3 regions of the Planomonospora sp. ID91781 genome follow, and region 2 is predicted to be linked to each of the others. Evidence: riboswitches for the same ligand, from Rfam matches in the RefSeq annotation. Region 2 holds a riboswitch; each other region holds the start of a gene.
What was found. Region 2 has a riboswitch for S-adenosylmethionine ahead of thrC (threonine synthase). Riboswitches for the same ligand answer to the same signal wherever they lie in the genome.
Positions count from the first base shown of each region.

Region 1: it holds a riboswitch for S-adenosylmethionine, as region 2 does, so the genes downstream of both, HS048_RS36730 (aminotransferase class V-fold PLP-dependent enzyme) here and thrC (threonine synthase) in region 2, are expected to answer to the same signal.
Region 3: it holds a riboswitch for S-adenosylmethionine, as region 2 does, so the genes downstream of both, HS048_RS34260 (hypothetical protein) here and thrC (threonine synthase) in region 2, are expected to answer to the same signal.

Region 1 is NZ_JABTEY010000001.1:706,966-711,669, reverse strand. It holds gene HS048_RS03270 (NADH-quinone oxidoreductase subunit D) at 1-468, opposite strand, end outside; gene HS048_RS36730 (aminotransferase class V-fold PLP-dependent enzyme) at 487-1,968, opposite strand; SAM riboswitch class IV at 2,116-2,231, opposite strand; gene HS048_RS03255 (TerC family protein) at 2,502-3,275, shown strand; gene HS048_RS03250 (cytochrome P450) at 3,346-4,545, shown strand; gene HS048_RS03245 (SAM-dependent methyltransferase) at 4,690-4,704, opposite strand, start outside.
Region 2 is NZ_JABTEY010000001.1:403,676-408,379, reverse strand. It holds gene HS048_RS01840 (sugar MFS transporter) at 1-548, opposite strand, end outside; gene HS048_RS01835 (trehalose-6-phosphate synthase) at 591-2,036, opposite strand; gene HS048_RS01830 (RNA polymerase sigma factor) at 2,192-2,749, shown strand; SAM riboswitch class I at 2,885-3,025, shown strand; gene thrC (threonine synthase) at 3,040-4,305, shown strand; gene HS048_RS01820 (MoaD/ThiS family protein) at 4,329-4,604, shown strand.
Region 3 is NZ_JABTEY010000004.1:75,806-80,509, forward strand. It holds gene HS048_RS34255 (WD40 repeat domain-containing serine/threonine protein kinase) at 1-1,541, opposite strand, end outside; gene HS048_RS34260 (hypothetical protein) at 1,627-3,246, opposite strand; SAM riboswitch class IV at 3,469-3,577, opposite strand; gene HS048_RS34265 (kinase) at 3,734-4,249, opposite strand; gene HS048_RS34270 (NUDIX hydrolase) at 4,340-4,704, opposite strand, start outside.

The sequences.
Region 1 (4,704 bases), 300 kb from region 2:
GTAGAAGACCGGGGTGATCGCGCCGAGCTCCAGCGGGTAGGAGCCGAGGAACATCAGGTGGCTGAGGACCCGGTTGAGCTCGGCCATCAGGGTCCTGGCCCAGACGGCCCTGACCGGGACCTCCATGCCCAGCATGCGCTCCACGGCCAGGACCACGCCCAGCTCGTTGGCGAAGGCGGAGAGCCAGTCGTGCCGGTTGGCCAGCATGATGATCTGCCGGTAGTCCCTGACCTCGAACAGTTTCTCCGCGCCGCGGTGCATGTAGCCCACGATCGGCTCGGCCGCGCTGATCCGCTCGCCGTCCAGCGTGAGCCGCAGGCGCAGCACCCCGTGCGTGGACGGGTGCTGCGGGCCGATGTTGAGGACCATGTCCTCGGTCGCGAGCTCCTTGCCGCCACCGGCGCCGACACCGGCACCGCCACCGACCCCGGCGGCTCCGGCCCCGATTCCCACGACCCGTTCCGTCATAGGGGCCATGCTGCCACGTCAGCCGCGGGAGACAAGCTCCCGGAGGGCGCCGACGAGGCGGTCGACGTGCTCGGCGGTGGTGCCGATGCCGATCGAGGCGCGCACCGCCGAGGCGGCGGTGGCCCCGTCGTCGGCGCAGCCGCCGCTGTTCTCGATGCCGCCCAGCAGGTGGCGGACGAACGGGTGGGCGCAGAACTTCCCGTCCCGCACGCCGATGCCGTACTCGTTGGAGAGCGCCTCGGCGACCTCGCGGGCGGTGCGGCCGTCCACCACGAAGGAGACGATGCCGACCCGGGGGTGGTCCGGGCCCCACAGGGAGAGCTCGTGCACGCCCTCGATCCCGGCGAGCCCCGCGCGCAGGCGGGCGAGCAGCCGCTCCTCCTCACGCATCAGCGCGGTCCAGCCGGTGGCGGTGAGGGCGTCGCAGGCGGCGGCCAGGGCGACGGCGCCCAGCACGTTGGGGGTGCCCGCCTCGTGCCGGGCCTCGGGGTCGTCGTGCCACTCGACCTCCGCCGTGCCCGTGCCCGTTCCCGCCGTGCCCGTTCCCGCCGTGCCCGTTCCCGCCGTGCCCGTGCCCGTGGTCGCTGCGCCCGTCGTGTCCGCGGTCGTCGGACCCGCGGTCGTCGGACCCGCGGTCGTCGGGCCCGCGGTGCCCGCGCCGCCGTGCACGGCCCGCACCGCCCCGCCGCCCCGCAGGTACGGCGGAGCCTCCGCGAGCCAGTCGGGGCGGCCGACGAGCACGCCCGTGCCGAAGGGCGCGTAGAGCTTGTGGCCGGAGAAGACCACGTAGTCCAGGTCGAGCGCGGTCAGGTTGAGCGGGCGGTGCGGGACGAGTTGGGCGGCGTCGACGAGGATGCGGGCGCCGTGACGGTGGGCGATGTGCGCCAGGGCGGCGATCGGCCAGAGCTCGCCGGTGACGTTGGAGGCGGCGGTCACCACGAGCAGCTTCGGGCCGTCGCGGTCCGCCAGGGCCGCCAGCGCCTCGTCGGCCGCGCGGACGGCCTCGCCGGGGAAGGCGGGGGGCGCGAGCCGTACGGCGCCGGCCCAGGGCAGCAGCGAGGCGTGGTGCTCGGTGTCGAAGACCACGACGGTGGTCCCCTCGGGCAGGGCGCGGGCCAGCAGGTTGGTGGCGTCCGTGGTGTTGCGGGTGAAGACCACCGCGTCACCGGGGCGGGCGCCGACGAAGGCGCGGACCGTGTGCCGGGCCTGCTCGTAGCGGGCCGTGGTGAGCTGGGAGGCGTAGCCGGCGCCCCGGTGGACGCTGGAGTAGGCCGGGAGCGCGGCGGCGACCGCGGCGCTCACCGGCTCCAGACACGGCGCGCTGGCGGCGTAGTCGAGGTTGGCGTAGGGGACCAGTCTGCCGCCCCGGACGGGGACCTCCAGGTCGGCGCCGAGCACCGCGGGGATCGGCCGCCCCCCCGGAGCCGCCGGGACCGCCTGCCCGGGGAGCGGGGCCGCCGGAGCCGCGGCCGGGGCGGCGGCGGTCCGGTCGGCGGGCACGGGGCGGGCTCCGGCGGAGGCTCCGGTGCCGGTACCGGTACCGGTACCGGTGCCGGCGGGGGCGGGGGTGAAGATTCCGAGGACGGACACGCCAGGACTCCTTCGAGGTCATCGGACCCCAAGCCCTCGGGTGGCGTTGGTGCGTGGAGCCCGCGCTTGCCCGGCACACCTCGTGCCGGACCAGGTCCTCACCCGGGGCACCCCGCCGCGGACGCGAGGGTTGCCGGCCAGCGAGCCGGGGCTTGTCACTGGCACTCATGACCTACAGGCGAACTATAACCATCACCGGGCGCGGTTCCGCAAGTCGGCCGTCCCACCGGCCGGTCGCTCCGCGGCCCGCCGGGTTCTGCGACCTGCCGGGTTCTGCGACCTGCCGGGCTCCGTGACCTGCCGGGCTCCGTGACCTGCCCGGCTCGGCGACTCGTCCGGCGCCGGGATCATCCCGGCGATCGTGGGCAGGAACTACCGGCGTCCGCCGATCGTCTACGCGGCGTGACCCCACGGAACGGCACGACCCCGCGAAGGAGACGGCGATGGACTGGGTGACCGACCCGCAGATCTGGATAGGGTTCCTCACCCTCGTCGGCCTGGAGATCGTCCTCGGCATCGACAACATCATCTTCATCTCGATCCTGGCGGGCAAGCTCCCGCCCGAGCAGCGGGACCGGGCCCGCAAGCTGGGCCTGCTCGCCGCGCTGCTCAGCCGCCTGGCGCTGCTGCTGGCGCTGTCGTGGGTCATCCGGCTCACCCAGCCGCTCTTCGAGGTCCTCGGGCAGGAGATCTCGGGCCGGGACCTGATCCTGATCCTGGGCGGACTGTTCCTGATCGGCAAGAGCGTCTTCGAGGTCCACGACAACCTGGAGGGCAAGTCCGGCCACGCCGGGGGCAGGGTGGCCGCCTCCTTCGGCGCGGTGATCCTCCAGATCATGATCCTGGACATCGTCTTCTCGCTCGACTCGGTGATCACCGCGGTCGGCATGGTGGACGAGATCGGCGTGATGGTCGCGGCCGTCGTCGTCTCGGTCCTGGTGATGCTGTTCGCCTCCGGGCCGATCAGCCGCTTCGTGGACAGGCACCCGAGCATCAAGATGCTCGCCTTGTCCTTCCTGATCCTGATCGGCGTCGTGCTCCTGGCCGAGGGCTTCGAGCAGCACATCCCCAAGGGCTACGTCTACTTCGCGATGGCCTTCTCGCTGCTGGTGGAACTGCTCAACATCCGCGTGCGGAGCAAGGCCGGGGCCGAGGAGCCGGTCGAGCTGCACCACCGCTACGAGGAGGGCGGGACGGACAGGCCCACCGGCGCCTGACCGGGATACCGCTGCGAAGAGGACGGGACGGACAGGCCCACCGGGGCCTGACTGGGATTACGATGCCGATGTGAAGTTTGATCCTTGGAGTCCGGAATTCGTCGCCCACCCGTACGACGTCTACGCCGAGCTGCGGCGGGAGCGGCCGGTCGGCTTCTTCGAACCGACCGGCCAGTGGCTGGTCGCCCGGCACGCCGACGTCAACGCGCTGCTCCGCGACCGCAGGCTCGGCAGGTCCTACCTGCACGTGGCCACCCACGCGGAGTTCGGCAGGCCCGACGACCCCGGCTTCCAGGACCCGTTCTGGCGGGTGATCCGGGCCGGGATGCTCGACGTCGAGCCGCCGGTGCACACGCGGCTGCGGCGGCTGGTGTCCAAGGCGTTCACCCCGCGCATGGTCGAGGCCCTGCGCCCCAAGGTCGCCGAGCTCGCCACCGGGCTCGTCGACCGGTTCGCCGAGAGCGGCGGGGGCGACCTCATCGCCGAGGTGGCCGAGCCGCTCCCGGTGACCGTGATCGCCGAGATGCTCGGCGTGCCCGAGGCCGACCGGCACCTGCTCCGGCCCTGGTCCGCCGACATCTGCGGGATGTACGAGCTCAACCCCTCGATCGAGGCCCAGCGCACCGCCGTGCGCGCCGCCTCGGAGTTCTCCGACTACCTCGTGGGGCTGGCCCGCCACCGGCGGGAGCATCCCGGCGACGACCTGATCAGCGCGCTGGCGCAGGTCGCCGACGGGGGCGACGCGCTCACCGAGGAAGAACTGGTCGGCACCTGCGTCCTGCTGCTCAACGCCGGGCACGAGGCGACGGTCAACGTCACCGGCAACGGCTGGTGGTCCCTCTTCCGCAACCCCGCCGAACTGGAGCGGCTCCGCGCCGACCACGGCCTGCTGCCGACCGCGATCGAGGAGCTGATGCGGTGGGACACCCCGCTGCAGATGTTCGAGCGCTGGGTGCTGGAGGACATCACCGTCGGCGGGGTGGACATCCCGCGCGGCAGCGAGGTGGCCCTGCTGTTCGGCTCGGCCAACCGCGACCCCGAGGTGTTCGACGACCCCGACCGCCTGGACGTCGGCCGGGCGGACAACCCGCACATCTCCTTCGGCGCCGGCATCCACTTCTGCCTGGGCGCGCCGCTGGCCCGGATCGAGCTCGCCGAGTCGTTCGGCGCCCTGTTGCGCCGGGCCCCGGCGATGGAGCTCGCCGCCGAGCCCGTCTGGGGCCCCGGCTACGTCATCCGCGGCCTGGAGTCCCTCCAGGTCCGCGTCTGAACCCGGGTCCCGGCCGAACGGCGTCCGCATCCGGGACGCGTCCGAGGCCGTGTCCGAGGCGCGCACGGCCGCGGACACCGGCTCCGCGGGTCCCGGCTCTGCGGGCCCCGGTCCGGCCGTGAGGCGGCCGGACGGGCCGGGCGCTCAGCGGCGCTCCTG
Region 2 (4,704 bases):
GCCAGCGCGAGCAGGGCGCTCGCGACCGGGGTGGCCAGCAGCGCGGCCCGCCAGCCGAGCGCGCTCTGCGCGGCGATGCTGACCAGGAACGGCACCGCGATGCCGACGGTCACGCACACCGCGTTGGCCTCGCTGATCGCCGCGGGGCCCGCCGGGCCGTGGTGGTCGCTGAGCACGGCCATGCCCGAGTAGAGCATGATCGAGGCCATTCCGCCGGCGACGGCGTACCCGAGGAGGGTGACCGGCAGGACGCCGCCGAGCAGCACCAGCAGCACGCCGGCGTTCATCCCGGCCAGGCCGGTCCAGGCGACGGCCGGGCGGCCGATCGCGCGGGTCAGCCGGGGCAGCGCGAGCCCGGTCAGGACGGCGCCCGCGGCCATCGCGGTGCCGTGCAGCCCGGCGACGGCCTGGGTGATCTCCAGGTCGAGGCGGAGCAGCGGCAGGACCGCGCTGAGGCCGTACAGGTAGGTGGCGAAGACGCCGAGCTGGAGGTAGATGAGCCAGGTGGCGCGGTCACGGACCAATCGGACGGACGTGATCGCGGTCACCGATGTTCCCCCAGCGGACGGAAGGCGATTTGCCCACCGAAACTACCTCACCTGGTCGGGTGACCAGCCGAGGGCCGCCAGTTGCTCGGCGAACCACAGGTGCGGGGGGAGCGCGGCGGCCGCGGCGGCCAGCCGGGCGCCCCGCCGCCTGCGCTCCTCCTCGGGCATCACCAGGCCCCGGTGCAGGGCCTCGGCCGTGGCCGAGACGTCGTAGGGGTTGATCACCAGGGCGTCGGGGCTCAGCTCGACCGCCGCGCCCGCCTCCCGGGACAGGACCAGCGCGCCGGCGGGTGAGAGGATGGGACCCTCCTTGGCCACCAGGTTCATGCCGTCGCGGATGGGGTTGACCAGGAGCACGTCGGCCAGCCGGTAGGCGGCCAGGGAGCGCGGGTAGTCGTCGTTCACGTTGAGGATGAGCGGGTCCCAGTCCTCGGTGGCGTACTCGTCCTCGATCTCCTTGGCGCAGCGCTGCACCGCCGCGGTGTACTCCCGGTACTCGGGCAGGTCGTGCCGGGACGGGTAGGCGAAGGCCAGGTGCACGACGCGGCCGTGCCACTCCGGATGGGCGGCCAGGAACTCGCGGTAGGCGGCCAGCCCCCGGACGATGTTCTTGGACAGCTCGGTCCGGTCGATCCTGACGATCAGCTTCCGGTCGCCGACCTGGTCGCGCAGGGCCGCCATGTGCGACTCGACGTCGGGCTCGCCCGCCCTGGCCCACAGCGCCTCGCCGTCCACGCCCAGCGGGTGCACGCCGATCCGGGTGGTACGGCCGGCGTGGGAGACGGTGTGGCCGGCGCGGTCGATCTCGGCGCCGAGGACCGCCTCGCAGCAGTCCATGAACGCACCCGCCCAGCGCGTGGTCAGGAAGCCGGCGTGGTCGGCGCCCAGGACGCCCTCCAGCAGCTCGACGGCGACGTCGTCGGGGAGCAGGGCGAAGTACTCGGGAGGGGCCCACGGGGTGTGCGAGAAGTGCGCGATGCGCAGGTCGGGCCGGTCGACCCGGAGCATCGCCGGGGTCAGGCTGAGGTGGTAGTCCTGGACCAGCACCTGCGCGCCGTGCGCGGCCTCCTCGGCCAGCGCCACGGCGAACGCGGCGTTGTAGGACTGGTAGGACTCCCATTCCCGGCGGAAGCGCGCGTCGAAGTGCGGGGTGTTGGCGGTGTCGTAGAGCAGGTGGTGGACGAACCAGAGCGTGGAGTTGGCCACCGCGTTGTAGGCCCGGTGGAACGTCGCCGGCGGGATGTCCAGCATGCGCAGCGCGCCGGTGTCGTAGCCGGCCTGGTCGATGCGGCCGCCGGGCGCCAGCCGTACGGCGCCGCGGTCGCCGTCGGAGAGCGCGGCGCAGACCCAGAGCATGTCCAGCTCCTTGGCCACCTCGGACAGGCCGGACACCAGCCCGCCGCCGCCCCTGCGCATGCACAGGGAGCCGTCCTCCGAAACGGTGAACGAGACGGGACCACGATTGGACGCCACCAGGATCGTGTTCATCTGTTCTTCCTCGTCTAGGACATGCCCCTCGTCTCCTGCCTACTGCGGACGGCGGCCGGTCGGTCCGCCCCGGGGCACGCTTGCCCCAGAGGTTAACCAAACATTGCCCCCGCCCATAGGATGTCCAGCGACCGTGATCGCTGATGGGGGCTCGGATGGCGCTGGACGAGACGACCGAGGCACTGGCCCGCGCGGCCGCCCAGGGCGACCACCGCGCGCTGGGCGAACTGCTCAAGCGGATCGAGCCCGACGTGCTGCGGCACTGCGGGCGGATCCTGCCCTACCGGCAGGACGCCGAGGAGGCGTGCCAGGACACCCTGCTGGCGGTGGCGCGCAACATCGGCCGCTTCGAGGGCCGGGCCCGGTTCACCACCTGGCTGCACATCGTGACGGCCAACTGCGCCCGGACGACCTACCGCTCGCTGAAGCGCCGGGCGGCCGAGCAGAGCTCCGACGAGCTGCCGCTGCAGAAGCCCGACGTGGCCCGGGTGAGCGTGATCGCCGGGTCCCGGCTGGACCTGCTCGACGTGATGGAGGCGCTGGAGGCCGACAAGCCCGAGCTGGCCCAGGCGCTGGTGCTGCGCGACATCTGCCAGCTCGACTACAACGAGGTGGCCGAGCAGCTCGGCATCCCGCTGGGCACCGCCAAATCCCGCATCCACCAGGCGCGCAAGTACGTCCAGAACGCGCTGGGCGACGCCTACGGCTTCTGACCCGGCCGGGTGCGCCCGCCCCGGGTGTCCGCCGGTCGACACACGCCGTCTCGGAAAGTGAGATGGATGGTCAGAGCGGTGACCGGCCGGGGTAGAGTGCTTGCAACCTGCTCATCAGGTTCGACAACTGAATATTGCTCATCCAGAGGGGTGGAGGGACCGGCCCTGCGAAGCCCCGGCAACCCTCCCGGTTCAAGACTCGTGATCTGACGAGGTCGGCCGGGACAGGTGCCAATTCCGGTCTGTGACCAAGGTGGTCGCAGACGAAGATGAGGGAAAGGCCTCGCTTCATGGCGCTTGCAAGCACTGAAACCACCACCACCTCCCTTGACTTCGGTCCGGCCGTCGCGCTCTCCTGCCGCGAGTGCGGGGCGCGCTCCCCCCTCGGCCCGGACTTCGCCTGTACCGAGTGTTTCGGCCCCCTCGAGATCGCCTACGAGTTCCCCCGGGTCACCCGCGAGCAGATCGCCGCGGGGCCGGCGAACATCTGGCGCTACCGCGCGCTGCTCCCCGTCCCGGCGGACGTGGCCTCCAAGCGCAACATGGCCCCCGGCTGGACCAAGCTGGTCAAGGCCGACAACCTCGCCCGCGAGCTGGGCCTGCGCTCCCTGCACGTGAAGGACGACTCGGGCAACCCCACGCACTCCTTCAAGGACCGCGTGGTGGCCATCGCGGTCGAGGCGGCCCGCAACTTCGGTTTCCACACCCTGTCCTGCTCCTCCACCGGCAACCTCGCGGGCGCGGTCACCGCGGCCGCCGCGCGCGCCGGACTGGACGCCTGCGTGTTCATCCCCTCCGACCTGGAGCAGGCCAAGATCGTCATGGCTTCGGTGTACGGCGGGCGCCTGGTGGCCATCGACGGCAGCTACGACGACGTGAACCGCTTCTGCTCGGAGCTCATCGGCGACGAGCTGGGCGACCGGTGGGGCTTCGTCAACGTCAACCTCCGCCCGTACTACGCGGAGGGCTCCAAGACGCTGGCCTACGAGATCGCCGAGCAGCTCGGCTGGCGGCTCCCCGAGCAGATCATCGTCCCGGTGGCCTCCGGCTCCCAGCTGACGAAGATCGACAAGGGGTTCAAGGAGCTGGTGTCCCTCGGTCTCGTCGAGGACCGGCCGTACAAGATCTTCGCCGCGCAGGCCGAGGGGTGCTCGCCCGTCTCGGCGGCCTACAAGGCCGGCCACGACGTGATCCGCCCGGTCAAGCCGGACACCATCGCCAAGTCGCTGGCGATCGGCAACCCGGCCGACGGCCCGTACGTCCTGGACATCGCCCGGCGCACCGGCGGCGCGGTGGAGGACGTCACGGACGCCGAGATCGTCGACGCGATCAGGCTGCTGGCCCGGACCGAGGGCGTCTTCGCCGAGACCGCGGGCGGCGTCACCGTCGGCGTGCTCCGCAAGCTGGTCGCCGAGGGCAGACTCGACCCCGACGCCGAGACGGTCGTCCTCAACACCGGGGAGGGGCTCAAGACCCTCGACGCGGTGGCCGACCACGCCCGGCCCACCGCGGTCATCCGGCCGTCTCTTGACGCATTCCGTGCCGCCCTCGCCTGAGAACTCCTGAAAGGTACTGGACTATGAGCGTTTCTGTGCGGATTCCGACGATTCTTCGCACGTACACCAATGGCGCCGCCGAGGTGAGCGGAGAAGGGGCAACCCTGCGGGAGGTCCTGGAGAAGCTCGACGCGGACTTCCCCGGCATCGGTGCCCGGATTCTCGATGAAACGGGCAAGATCCGACGTTTTGTCAACGTTTATGTGGGCGAAGAGGACGTCCGTTTCGCGGACAACCTCGAGACCGCCACGCCGTCCGGGGTCCAGATCTCCATCATCCCGGCGGTCGCCGGGGGCTGATCCCCTCGGGCCGTCCAGGCCGCTCCGGGCGCCCCTGGCGCCTCCACGACACCCGTACGCCGCTCCGGCCGCGTGCGGGTGTCGTGCTTTGTGGCGCCCG
Region 3 (4,704 bases), on a different contig from region 2:
CGGCGGCCGGTCCTTAGGTCGTAGGCGCGGATCTCATGGCCGCTGCCGGTGCATAGCACGGCCGGGTGACCGCTGATCTCGGCGACCGACAGGGCGGTGATCGGGTTGAGGCCGCCTCCGTTGCAGTCGACGGGCTCGCCGATCGTGGTGCCCTTGGCCGGGTCCCAGGCGGTGACCCAGCCGTCGCCGCCACCCGACACGGCGACGGTGCGGCCATCGATCTGAGCGGTCGCGTCGTAGCCCTGGCTCTGGGCCAGCCAGGTCGTGATCCCCTCGCCGGGGGCGGGCGCTGTCGTCTGCTCGGGGGAAGGTGCGGAAGACGCGGTGCTGTCCTCGGGCTCCGGCTCCAGAGTGGGTTCCGGTACGGCAGGAGCCGTCACCGCAGCCGAGGGCGTCACGGTCACGGTCGCGACGGCCGGTATCGGACTCGCAGGGGCAGTTGTGGACGATGAGTCCTGACCGGCCGCGCGGTTGACCACCAAGGTGCCCGCGACCGCGAGTGCGAGCGCGGCGGCGACGGCTCCCGCGATGCGGGCAGAGGATGCCGGCGCCGGAGGGCGGGTGGGGCCGGGGATCCGTGTCGGCGGTGTGGAGGGAGCACGGAAACCGGGAGCCCCTGCCGGAGGGCCGGTAGGTGGTGGGGTGGGCTCGGTGGCCGTCACCGGCGGCGCGAAGCGCTCTTCCAGGCGCCTGGTGTAGGCCAGGGTCGCGGCGTGGCGCAGGTCCACGGTGAGCGGGTCGTCCGTTGTGAGCTGCTCAGCCGCGCCGTGTCCGGTCAGGGTGAGCAAGATCTCAGCCGGGGAGGGCCGGTCGGCCGGCTGCTTGGCCAAGCAGCCGGCCAGCAGCCCGTGCAGCGGCTCCGGTACGCCGGTCAGGTCGGGCTCATGGTGGGAGATCCGGTTGAGCACCGCCGGGATGCTGTCACCGCCGAAGAGCATCCGGCCGGTCGCGGCGAAGGCCGTGGTGACGGCCCAGCTGAACACGTCCGAGGCGGGCCCGACCTGCTCGCCGGCGACCTGCTCGGGTGACATGAAGGACGGGGTGCCCACGACCGCACTGGACTGGGTGGAGGTGGCATCCAGTACCTTGGCGATACCGAAGTCGATCACCACTGGGCCCTCGGGGCCGAGCAGCACGTTGCTCGGCTTGAAGTCGCGGTGCACGATCCCGGCCCGGTGGATGGCCAGCAGCGCGGTCATCGTGCCGATCGCCAGGCGGGCCAGCGCGCCCGCGTCCCGTGGTCCGTCAGCGCGTACCAGTTCGGCCAGCGACTTGCCCTCGACGTATTCGCTGACGATGTACGGCTGATCTCCGGTCAGGTCGGCCTCGATGACGCGCGCCGTGCAGAACGCGGCGACCCTGCGTGCGGTCTGCACCTCGCGTAGGAAGCGCTCTCGGGCGCCGGGCTCGTCTGCGAAGCGGGCGTGCAGCACCTTCACGGCGACTTTCACCCCGGACGGGTCCTCGCCCAGGTGGACCACGCCCTGCCCGCCCCTGCCCAGCTCGCGCAGCAGGAGGTAGTCGCCCAATCGCGTGGTCATAGGGCGGGCCGTCCAGTGCCGGCGCATCCCGTGACAGCGTCGGGCAGGACTTCCGGGACGGGCGGCCGCAAACGGTCGAAGGGTCTCATCGGCCGAGGATCGCCCGGATGCGCTGGGCGGTTCCGGTGTCGCCCGAGTAGGTCTCCAGCAGGGCGTGCAGGAAGCGCATCCCTTCGTCGCCGCGTGGTTCGAAGCCGAGTTCGGGCACGCCGAAGGCGTAGTGCGCCGCCTCGTCATCGGCGTCGTACACCTCGAAGTCCTCTTCCGCAGGAGCCTTCGGGCCTCCGAGCACACCGTCCAGGAGGCGGCCGCTGAATTCGGAGCGCTGAAGCTGCCGGGCGGCGAACCCCGGCAGGCCGTCGCGCGACAGTGTCAGGCTCCGGTCCCACATCTCTTCGGCGAAGTCTCCCCAGGAGACGTTGAGGCCAGGCCGGATCTCGCCGATCGTCTCGACCCCGGGGCCGCTGGAGCTACCGCCGCCGTCGTAGTCGTAGCCGATCGATAGGAACATGCGGTTCAGGACGGGTGAGGGGAACCTGCCCTCACCCGTGACGGGCACGAGCACCTGATCGCCGTCGAGGTCCGCAGCGAAGTGCGGTATGCCGTTGACCCGCACGGTGAGGGGGACGAGGTTGCCGAAGTAGCCGAGCAGCCGTTCCTCCTCGCCGCGCAAGAAGCCGTCTTCGAGACGGTCGTATGCGTGAGGCGGGACATCCCGCTCGCGAGCGGGGTCGAGGTCGGCGCTGAAGCGGATGGCGTCGGCGACGGCGTACGGGGTGTCGCTCGTGATGTCCACCGTCGCGTCCGGAGAGAAGGTGAGAAGGTCGGGAACGACCCGCAGGGCGAAGGCCAGCGGGTCATCGTCGGGCTCCGGCCGACCCAGCGCGGTGACGGTCCCAGCGCCCTCCGGCCCGGATCTGATCAGTTCGAGAACGCCGCCGCGCGTGCGCAGCGCGAACTCACCGGCGCCTGCGATATGGACGGTGAGGAAGGACTGCAGCGGCAGAGCGGACACGTGATCCCGCTGGTCCCGCCAGTCGCTGTGGAAGAGCGCGGGCCCCTGGTAGGTGGCCGCCAGTCTCCACTCGTGGCCCCAGGACGCTTCGAGGACCTCCGGCGGTACGGCGGGCAGCAGGCGAGGAGCGGGGCCACCGTAGTGACGGCACAGCAATTCGGGCTGGCCCTGTCCGGTCCGGGCGTAGAAGGCCAGGCCGTGGCCATGGTCGAGCAGGAGATCGTAGAAGTCGTGTCCGCCGGACCGCGAACCGCAGCTCTGGAGCGTGGACAGCAGGAACTGTCGTGCCCGGCGCGCGTTGAGCGTCTGCACCGCGGGCCAGGGTGATTCCTCATCTGCGTCGGCAGTGGAATCATCGGTGAGATCGTCGAAGCCGTCTTCGTCGTTCTCGTCCTCGTACCGGTCCTCCTCGTCGTCGAACTCCTCATCATGGTGCTCCCCCACCGCCGGGGAGGGATTGAGGAACACCTCGATCAGGTCGGCGGAGCCGTACCGGTCACTGAGCAGTTTCTTCGACGGGGACTCGGCCCGGCCCGCAGGCCGGGCGAGTACGCGGCCGTCGGTGGCCCGGTAGAAGGCCACATCATGCCCCTGGGCAAGCCACCGGTCGAACGCCTGGGCGGTGCCGCGCTCGCCCTCCGGGGTGGTCTCGGCCGTCAGGAACAGGTCCTTCGCCGTGGCGGCGTCCATTCCGGTAGGTCCTTCCACTGAGGGCTGCTCTTCCTTGCTGTTGTCACGGGGGTCGCCGAAGTAGCGTGAGCGGCAGTCGGGAGCCTCAAGGAACGTTCCAGGAGGCGAACGTCATCGACTGGCAGCGGCGCAGCCGTTCGGCAGCGGATCGAAGACGACGCCGGGTACGGCCATGACGACGCTCCTGCGGAGTCTGGGACCCCGGTGGTGCCGCGCCCCGGTGATCCGCCGTTCTCCACGCACCACGCGTGGAGCAGGTCCTCACCCGGGGCACCTGCGGCAGGCGGGATGCCGTCCAGCGGGCCGGGGCTTGTCACTGGAACTCATGACCTGCCTCGGAGGCTAGCGATTTGTTCACTTAATCGTCAATTGCCCGGCGAGGAATCACGCAGGCCACAAACGGCAGGTCGCATGGCCGCCTTCGCCGTCGACCGCAAGCACCCCGACTCTGACCACGCGCCTATGGTGGCGACCTTCGAGCTGAGAATCAGCGGTGCAGGCGGGTGTCGGTCAGGATCCGCCGGACGGTCTCCTGCAGCGAGCTGCCGACGCCGATGATCTCCTCGCGTCCATCGTCGAGCAGGTCCCGCGGCCGATACCACCGGCGCATCTCCGCTTCGCCGTAGGCGCCGGCGGTGGGCTTGGTGGCGTGCCGGCGCAGGGTCTCGGCGAACGGCACATCGAGGTAGTAGAAGCGGCTCACCCCGCGATGGTCGGCGCCCAGGGCCGTCAGCATCGGGCCGTAGCGGTCGGCGTACAGGATGCCTTCCACGACGACGTGGTAGCCGGCGTCCAGCGCGTAGCGGGCCACCACGTCGATCAGCCCGATGTTCACCGCCCCGGGGACATCGGGCTCCTTGAGGATGTCGCGGCGGACGACGTCCTGGCCCACCACCGCCAGACCACGCCCGTAGCAGGCGCGCAGGCGCGCGGCGACGGCGCTCTTGCCCGAGGCGGAGTTGCCCCGCAGCACGATCAGGCGCGTGGTGTCCGAGCCGACCATCGCCTGTAGCGTACGAGCCGCCCGGCCATCCCGGAAGACCGGACCGGCCGGGCGCCTGCCGCCCGGACCCGGGCGCGCTGCCCGAGCCGGTCAGCTGGCCGGGTGGCCGTCGTCCAGGCACGCCGCCGTGCCGTCGGCCGCCGCCCGCAGGGCCGCGGCGATGCGCCGGGCCAGCGCGGCCGGCACCAGCGAGGGCACCCGGCCCGGGTCGGCGAACCTCCAGCCAGCCAGCTCGTCGGCCGGCAGCCGGAGCGCGGCGATCTCCTCGGAGGTCAGGACACCGCCGTCGTAGAGGAAGATCACCCCGTCCGGCCAGCCGGGCCGCGGCGGGATCCAATCCGCCGCCAGCAGGCGTCCGACCGGCCGGTCCAGGCCGAGCTCCTCGGCCACCTCCCGGCGGCACGCCGCGGTGGGGGACTCGCCGGGCTCGACGGCGCCGCCGGGCACGTCCCACC